2 regions of the Streptomyces sp. NBC_01190 genome follow, and region 2 is predicted to be linked to the other one. Evidence: predicted binding sites of a transcription regulator. Region 2 holds the regulator's gene; the other holds the start of a gene.
The links. Region 2 encodes HspR, which represses chaperone genes until heat shock. Its sites were predicted from a motif close to TTGAGNNNNNNNNNCTCAA; they were not measured.
Positions count from the first base shown of each region.

Region 1: the regulator HspR is predicted to act here: its motif matches at 2,458-2,476, upstream of lon (endopeptidase La).

Region 1 is NZ_CP108580.1:5,612,786-5,617,197, forward strand. It holds gene OG519_RS23670 (response regulator transcription factor) at 1-428, opposite strand, end outside; gene OG519_RS23675 (spermidine synthase) at 498-1,271, opposite strand; gene OG519_RS23680 (class I SAM-dependent methyltransferase) at 1,423-2,382, shown strand; gene lon (endopeptidase La) at 2,499-4,412, shown strand, end outside.
Region 2 is NZ_CP108580.1:4,485,627-4,490,038, reverse strand. It holds gene OG519_RS18650 (cytochrome P450) at 42-1,250, shown strand; gene OG519_RS18645 (pyridoxamine 5'-phosphate oxidase family protein) at 1,305-1,712, shown strand; gene OG519_RS18640 (heat shock protein transcriptional repressor HspR) at 1,866-2,333, opposite strand; gene dnaJ (molecular chaperone DnaJ) at 2,338-3,534, opposite strand; gene grpE (nucleotide exchange factor GrpE) at 3,649-4,347, opposite strand; gene dnaK (molecular chaperone DnaK) at 4,344-4,412, opposite strand, start outside.

The DNA of each region.
Region 1 (4,412 bases), 1.1 Mb from region 2:
ATGCTGGCGCCGCGCGGGGTGTGCGCGGCGGTCGCGGCGCGCTCCATCCGGCGCAGCAGCACATGGACCCGGGCGGCCAGCTCCCGCATGGAGAACGGCTTGGTCATGTAGTCGTCGGCGCCGACGCCGAGCCCCACCAGCATGTCGGTCTCGTCGTCCCTGGCGGTCAGCATGAGCACCGGCACCGGCCGGTCGGCCTGCACCCGGCGGCAGACCTCCAGCCCGTCGTAGCCGGGCAGCATCACATCCAGGACCAGCAGGTCGGGCTGCCAGGAGTGGGCCGCCTCCACGGCGGACGGGCCGTCCCCCGCGGTCCGTACCTGGAACCCTTCCGCCTGGAGCCGGGCCGCGATCGCCTGCGTTATCGTCTGGTCGTCCTCGACGACCAGCACCCGGCGCTGCGCGCCCGAAGTCTGCGTGCTGTCCACTTCCGCCCCACAAGGTCGTCCGAATACGAGGAGCGTACGGGGCGGGCGACCGCCCTGACTATGTCGCCTTCACGCCTTGACAGCTACGTGCACCACGTCGGGCACACCGCGTTCGACCGGGACCTCCAGTGTGCGCACCCGTAAGAAGCCCGCCGCGCGCAGCGCCTCCTCGAAGGCGGCCGACGGCCGGGCCGACCAGAGGGCGAGCACACCCCCGGGATTCAGCCGTTCCCGGCAGGCCGCGAGACCGGCCGGCGTGTAAAGACTCCCGTTGTCCTCGGTGACGGTCCAGTCCGGGCCGTTGTCGATGTCCAGACACAATGCGTCGTAAGTGGCGTACCCGTCGTACGTATGTGCGGCCCCCGACACGTACGCCACCAGGTCCTCGCGCAGCACCGAAACCCGTGGATCGTCCAGCGCGTACCCGGAGAACGGGGCCAGCGGGCCGCTCCGGTGCCACGCCACCACGGCGGCCTCCCGCTCGACCACGGTGATCGCCGTCCAGCGGGGCTCGGCGGCGGCTCTGGCCAGCGAGAAGCCGACGCCCAGGCCGCCGATCAGCACGCTCGCGGCGGCCCGGGGACGGACCTCGTCCAGCGCGTCCAGGGCCGCGTCCACCAGCAGCCGCTCGGAGCGGCCGTCGGAGGTGTCCATCAGGAAGCAGCCGTTGGCGATGATCTCGAAGCGCTCGCCGCGCCGCCGCAGCACCACCTCCCCGTTCGGTCCGTCGTGCCGTTCGACGACGTTGACGTCGGCGTTGACGTTGACATCGACCTCGGCGTTGACATCGGCATCGGCATCGACGGGTTGGGCGGAGTTGCCGGTGGCAGGAGGCTGCGACATGCGCCCATTGTCTCCGAGTGCCTCCGAGCGTCTCCCAGCAGGCAGAAGACCCGTTCACCGATGGGGAGTTCATCGCAGGGATATGAGGACTTCTTTAGGTGTTGGGGGTTGAGCCATGGACTCCTGCCGTGGTCGTGCGTAGGTTCCGCCCATGTCATCTCTGCTGAGGAACCCTGTGGCGCGGCGACTGCTGCGCCCGGCCGCCACGCTGATCGACCAGCGGGTGCAGCGCCCGGTCTCCCGCCTGCGCAAGGACATGGACAAGGCGGCGCTCGCCGGCGGTGAGGCGATGCGGAAGGATCTCGCGGCCCTGCGGGCGGAGGTGGCCGAGCTCCGCACCCGCCTCTACCCGGCCGAACTGCTCTTCGAGCGCCCCGGCGCCGGCCGCAACCGGATGCCGACCCGGGAGGAGATCGAGCAGCTCTCCCAGGAGGTCGCCAAGGTCTCCGGGCAGCACGTCGGCTTCGCCCGCCGGAACGTCAAGGGCGCTTTCCGGACCGTCATAGCCCTCGAAGCGCTGGGCGTCGGCCGGCTGGCCGGCACCACCTCCAACGTCTGCGGCAAGCTCGCCACCGTGCCGCTGCTCGACCCGCCGAACGGCGAGGTGCTGGAGATCGGCACCCTCTACGGCCTCTTCTCCGCCGCCTTCCTGCCGATGCTGCACCGGGCCGGTGTCGAGGCGCGGCTGACCATCGTCGATCCGCTGGCCGGCGATCAGCTCCAGCCCGGCGCCACCATGGGCTCGGAGCCGACCGGCACCCCCGTCAGGATGGACGTGCTCCGCGCCAACCTGGCGCTCGGCGGCGCGGCGGGCGCGGCGGCCCGCGTCCAGCAGGGCTTCTCCACCGACCCGGAGGTCCGCGAGGCCGTCTCCGACCGTGCGTACGGTGTGATCATCGTCGACGGCGACCACTCGGCGGCGGGTGTCGCGGCCGACCTGGAGTGGGCCGAGACGATCGCCGCGCCCGGCGGCATCGTGGTCCTCGACGACTACGGCGACAAGAACTGGTTGGGGGTCCAGGAGGCGACGGACCGGCATCTGGCCGGGGACACCCGCTTCGAGATGCTCGGCCGGGCGGCCACCTCGGCCTTCCTGCGGGCACGCCTCTGACCTGCCGATCTCCGGGTAGGCGGCTGATCGCTCAGAGCGAACAGGGCGGGGGGAACATCGGCGGGGTCCCGTGCATTGAGTCCGGTGTACTCAACTTGCTTGCATAGGGAGCGATCATGGCATTTGAGCCTCGAACCCCCGCCCGCCTCACCCTGCCCGTCCTCCCCTTGGACGACGAGGTCGTCCTGCCCGGCATGGTCGTCCCCCTGGATCTCACGGACTCCGAGGTCCGGGCCGCCGTCGAAGCCGCGCAGTCGGCCTTCGGCGGGTCCGGGGCGGCCGCGGGATCGGGGAAGCCGCAGGTGCTGCTGGTGCCGCGGGTGGACGGGAAGTACACCGCGATCGGCACGCTCGGCACCGTGGAGCAGGTGGGACGCCTCTCCGACGGCGACCCGGGCGCGGTCATCCGCGGCCGGTCCCGGATCCGGGTGGGCGCCGGCACCACCGGCCCCGGCGCCGCTCTGTGGGTCGAGGGCACCGTGGTGGACGAGCCGGTCGATCAGGAAGCGCCCGGCACCGTCGCGGAGCTGGTCAAGGAATACAAGGCGCTGGCCACGAGCTGGCTGCGCAAGCGCGGCGCCTGGCAGGTGGTGGACCGCGTCCAGCAGATCGACGACGTGAGCCAGCTCGCCGACAACTCGGGCTACTCCCCTTATCTGACCGTCGCGCAGCGGGTGGAGCTGCTGGAGACCGCCGACCCGGTCGCCCGGCTGCGGCTCGCCATCCAGTGGGTGCGCGACCACCTCGCCGAGCAGGATGTCGCCGAGACGATCCGCAAGGACGTCCAGGAGGGCATGGAGAAGCAGCAGCGCGAGTTCCTGCTCCGCCAGCAGCTCGAAGCCGTCCGCAAGGAGCTGGCCGAACTCAACGGCGACCCGGAGAACGAGAGCGACGACTACCGCGCCCGCGTGGAGGCCGCCGATCTGCCGGAGAAGGTCCGCGAGGCGGCCCTGAAGGAGGTCGAGAAGCTGGAACGCTCCTCGGACGCCTCCCCGGAGGGAAGCTGGATCCGCACCTGGCTCGACACCGTCCTCGAACTGCCGTGGAACACCACCACCGAGGACACGTACGACGTCTCCGGCGCCCGGGCCGTGCTCGACGCGGACCACGCGGGACTCGACGACGTCAAGGAGCGCATCACCGAGTACCTGGCCGTCCGCAAGCGCCGGGCCGACCGCGGCCTCGGTGTGGTCGGCGGCCGGCGCGGCGGCGCGGTGCTGGCCCTCGTCGGCCCGCCCGGCGTCGGCAAGACCTCGCTCGGTGAGTCGGTGGCCCGCGCCATGGGCCGGAAGTTCGTCCGGGTGGCGCTCGGCGGCGTCCGCGACGAGGCGGAGATCCGCGGCCACCGCAGGACGTACGTCGGCGCGCTGCCCGGCCGGATCGTCCGCGCCATCAAGGAAGCCGGGTCGATGAACCCGGTGGTGCTGCTCGACGAGATCGACAAGGTCGGCTCCGACTACCGGGGCGACCCGGCGGCCGCCCTGCTGGAGGTCCTCGACCCGGCGCAGAACCACACCTTCCGCGACCACTACCTGGAGGTCGAACTCGACCTGTCGGACGTGGTCTTCCTGGCCACCGCGAACGTGCTGGAAGCCATCCCCGAGCCGCTGCTCGACCGGATGGAGCTGGTGCGGCTCGACGGCTACACCGAGGACGAGAAGATCGTCATCGCCCGCGACCACCTGCTCCCCGGCCAACTGGAGCGGGCGGGCCTGGCGGCCGACGAGGTGAGCCTGGACGAGGAGGCGCTGCGCAAGCTGAGCGGGGAGTACACCCGTGAGGCCGGCGTCCGGAACCTGGAGCGGACCATCGCCCGGATCCTGCGGAAGATCGCGGCCCGGCACGAGCTGGGCGACCAGGAACTGCCCTTCACCGTCGGCGCCGGCGATCTGCGGGCTCTCATCGGCCGGCCGCACCACGTGCCGGAGGCCGCGCAGGACCCGGCGGAGCGGCGGACCGCGGTGCCCGGGGTGGCGACCGGTCTGGCGGTCACCGGCGCGGGCGGTGACGTCCTCTACATCGAGGCGTCG
Region 2 (4,412 bases):
CACTTTGACTTCCGTCACTTCTGCCGCGCGTGAGGACTCCCGTGACCATTGAGCTGGACTCGACCGGCGCCTCCACCCACCAGCACGCCGCCGAGCTGCGCGAGACCGCGGCCGTGTGCCCGATACTCCTGCCCGACGGCATCCCCGGTGTGATCATCGCCCGCCATCAAGAGCTGCGCGATCATCTCTCCGACCCCCGCGCCATGCGCAACGCCGCCTACTTCACCGCCTACACCGAAGGCCGCATACCCGAGCAGTGGCAGCTCAACGCCTTCACCCTGATCCAGAGCATGACCACGGCCGACGGCGAGGACCACCGCCGGATGCGGGGCCTGACCAACCGCGCCTTCACCGCCCGCCGGGTCGCCGCCCTGCGGCCGTGGATCGAGGGCCTGTCCGGCCGGCTGGTGTCCGAACTGCCCAAGCACGTCGACGCCGACGGCGTCGTGGACCTGCGCCACCACCTGGCGTACCCGCTGCCGATGGGCGTGATCAGCGAGCTGCTCGGGGTGAACCCGGTCTACCGCGAGCGGCTCCACCAGTTGAGCACCCGGATGGTCAGCACCGCGAGCACCGCGGAGGACGCGATGGCCGCGCAGACCGAGATGCACGCCATCCTCGACCAGGTGGTCGCCGAGCGGCGGGCCGAGCCGGGCGAGGACCTCACCAGCGCGATGATCGCCGCCCGTGACGACGAGGGCGCCCGGCTCAGCCAGGACGAGCTGACCGGCTCCCTGGTGCTGATGGTGGTGGCCGGCCACGAGACCACCCTCAACCTGCTCACCAACGCCTTCCGGGCGATGTGTGCGTTCCCCGAGCAGCGGGCCCTGGCGCTGGCCGGCGAGATCACCTGGGACCAGGTGGTGGAGGAGACGCTGCGCTGGGACGCGCCGGTGGCGAACTTCCCCTTCCGCTACCCGGTGACCGACATCGAGATCGACGGCATCCCGGTGCCGAAGGGCACCCCGATCATGGCCGGTTACGCCGGGGCGGGCCGCGACCCGCGCGAGTTCGGCCCGACCGCCGACCAGTTCGACGCCACCCGGCCGCCGGCCCGGCACCTGTCCTTCGGGCAGGGCGTGCACTTCTGCGTGGGGGCGCCGCTGGCCCGGATGGAGGCGCAGATCGTGCTGCGCGACCTCTTCACCGCCTTCCCCGACCTGACGCTCGCCGTGCCGAACGAGGAACTGCCGCCGCTGCCGGGCTTCATCAACAGCAGCGTCGCGGAACTTCCGGTCCGACTGGGGTGAATCCGTACGGTACGCGAGCGCCGCGTACCGTACGCTCCGGCTACCTTCGGTGCCATGGCACCCCTGGATCCGCGCGCCCCCGAGCCCGGCTACCTCGCCTTCTGGCGCGAATACCACCTCTGCACCCTGACCACGTCGCGCGCCGACGGCACGCCCCATGTCGTACCGGTCGGCGTGACCTACGACCCGGCGGCCGGGCTGGCGCGGGTGATCACCCGCCGGTCGAGCGCCAAGGCCGCCCACGTCCGTGCCGCCGGCCCCGGCGGCGCCCCCGTCGCGGTCTGCCAGGTGGAACGCGGCAGATGGGCCACGCTCGAAGGGCTCGCGACCGTCTCCGAGGACCCCGAGCGCGTCGCCGACGCGGTCCGCCGCTACGCCGAGCGGTACGGCCGGACACCGGCGCCCAATCCCGAGCGGATCGTCATCGAGATCGCGCTGACCCGGGCGATGGGCCATGCCTAGCCGGGCGCACCATATGGCGGGTGCGCCACGTATCACGTATCGCGACTTACGTATGGCGACACATAGGGCGGACACGTATGAAGAACGGCCCACACCCTCGGTGAAGAGGATGCGGGCCGTTCCCCGCCTCGTACCGGCCCTTCGGCCGTGCGCTCAGCCGTCCCGCTTGGGCCGCCACACCACCAGCGCGCTGGCCTGCTGCACGTCCTGGTAGGGGACCAGATCGCGGCGGTAGGAGGCGTGGACCGCCGCCTCCCGCTGCTGGATGACGGCCGCGGCGCCCTCGACGGCGGCGGTGAGTTCGGCGACCCGGGCCTGGAGGGCGGCGACCTGGTTCTCCAGCTCGATGATCCGCTTGATGCCGGCCAGGTTGATGCCCTCGTCCTGCGACAGGCGCTGGACCTCGCGCAGTTGCTCGATGTCGCGGGCCGAGTAGCGGCGCCCGCGACCCGCCGTGCGGTCCGGGGAGACCAGCCCGAGGCGGTCGTACTGGCGCAGGGTCTGCGGGTGCAGCCCGGACAGTTCGGCCGCCACCGAGATGACGTAGACCGCGGACTCCTCGGTCAGCTCATACGGATTCCGGCCCCGGGGCCCGCGTACCCCGCCACCGTCGATGCTCATCGCCTCACGCTCCCTTAGCGGCCTTGAACAGCTCCGCCCGCGGATCGATGTCCGCGGTCGCCTCCCGGTAGGACTCCAGTGCGTCGAGCGCCTTGCCTTCGGTCGCGGCGGGCACCGCCACCTCGACGGTGACGAGCAGGTCGCCCCGCGAGCCGTCCTTGCGCAGCGCGCCCTTGCCGCGGGCGCGCATGGTGCGGCCGTTGGGCGTACCGGCCGGGAGCTTGAGCGTGACCGGGGGCCCACCGAGGGTGGGCACCTTGATCTCCCCGCCGAGCGCCGCCTCGACGAAGCTGACCGGCACGGTCACGGTGAGGTTGGCCTCCTTGCGGCCGAAGACCGGGTGCGATCCGACGTGTACGACCACGAAGAGGTCGCCCGCCGGGCCGCCCCGCTCGCCGGGCGCGCCCTTGCCGCGCAGCCGGATCCGCTGCCCGTCGGTGACACCGGCCGGGATACGGACCTGCATGGTGCGCGAACTCTTCGCCCGGCCGCTGCCGTGGCAGACCTCGCAGGGGTTCTCCGCGATCAGGCCGCGGCCCTTGCAGTCCACGCACGGGTCGGTGAGTGAGAAGCCGCCACCGCCGCCGCGCGAGACCTGTCCGGTGCCGACGCAGGTCGGGCACACCCTGGGGGTGCCGTTCTTGTCGCCGGTGCCGGAGCACGCCTTGCAGGGCGCCTGCGAGGACATCCGCAGCGGGACCGTGGCCCCGTCCACCGCCTCGGTGAAGCTGAGCGTCACCTCGGACTCGATGTCCTGGCCGCGGCGCGGCTGCACCCGGGTGCCGGTGCCCCGGTTGAAGAGGCCGCCGAACATGTCGCCCAGGCCGCCGCCGAAGCCGCCGCCCTGGCCGGTGCCGGTGCCCGGGGCGCCGGGGCCCTGGGCGCCCCCGAAGAGGTCGCCCAGGTCGAAGTTGAAGCCACCGGTGCCGCCCGCGCCCGGACCCGGGCGGAAGCCGCCGTTGCCGAAGAGCGCGCGCCCCTCGTCGTACTCCTTGCGCCGCTTGGCGTCGGAGAGCACGTCATTGGCCTCGGAGATCTCCTTGAAGCGCTCCTCGGCCTTGGCGTCGCCCTTGTTGGCGTCCGGGTGGAACTCGCGGGCGAGCTTCCGGTACGCCTTCTTGATCTCGGCCTCGGTGGCGTCCTTCGGGACGCCGAGGACCTTGTAGAGGTCCTTCTCCAACAGATCCCTACTGATGCTCATCCGCGACGTCCCTCCTTCCGGCTTTCATGGCTGTCACCACTGTCACGCTGTCTACCGCTGAAACGCTCTTTCCCACGGACCACCGCGGACGCTGTCGCACCCGCTGTCACCCCGTCAGCCCTCGTCCGGGCCACCGGGCTCCTCGCCGTCGGCGTCGTCCTTGTTCTTGCCCGGCTCGGCGCCGGCGGACTCCTCCTTGCCTTGGATCCCCGCCTGGGCGCCCGGCTGCGGTTCGGCGACCGCGACCCTGGCGGGCCGCAGGTTGCGCTCACCGAGCCGGTACCCGGGCTGGAGGATCCGCACGCATGTGGTCTCCGTGACATCCGGCGAGTAGCTGTGCATGAGGGCCTCGTGCACCAGCGGGTCGAAGGGCTCGCCCTCCTTGCCGAACTGCTGGAGGCCCAGCTTGGCGGCGACCGTCTCCAGCGACTCGGCGACCGACTTGAAGCCGCCCACCAGCTCGCCGTGCTCCCGGGCCCGGCCGATGTCGTCGAGCACCGGAAGCAGTTCGGTGAGCAGGTTGGCGATCGCGATCTCCTTCACCGCGACCCGGTCCCGCTCCACCCGCCGGCGGTAGTTCTGGTACTCGGCCTGGACGCGTTGCAGATCACCGGTGCGCTCGCTGAGAGCGGTACGCACCTGGTCGAGCTGCGCCCTGACGGCCGTCAACTCCTTGGCGTCCCCGCCGGGGGCCGCCGGGCCCGCCTCACCGGGTGTCCCGGCGGCGGTCCCGGCATCCTTCGCGGACTCCGGCTGCTCACTGGCCTCGGAAGGGACGTCGGGCTCCTCGAAGCCCTTCGGCTCCTCCGTCACGCGGCACCATCCCTCTTGTCGGCGTTCTCGTCGTCCACGATCTCGGCGTCCACCACGTCGTCGTC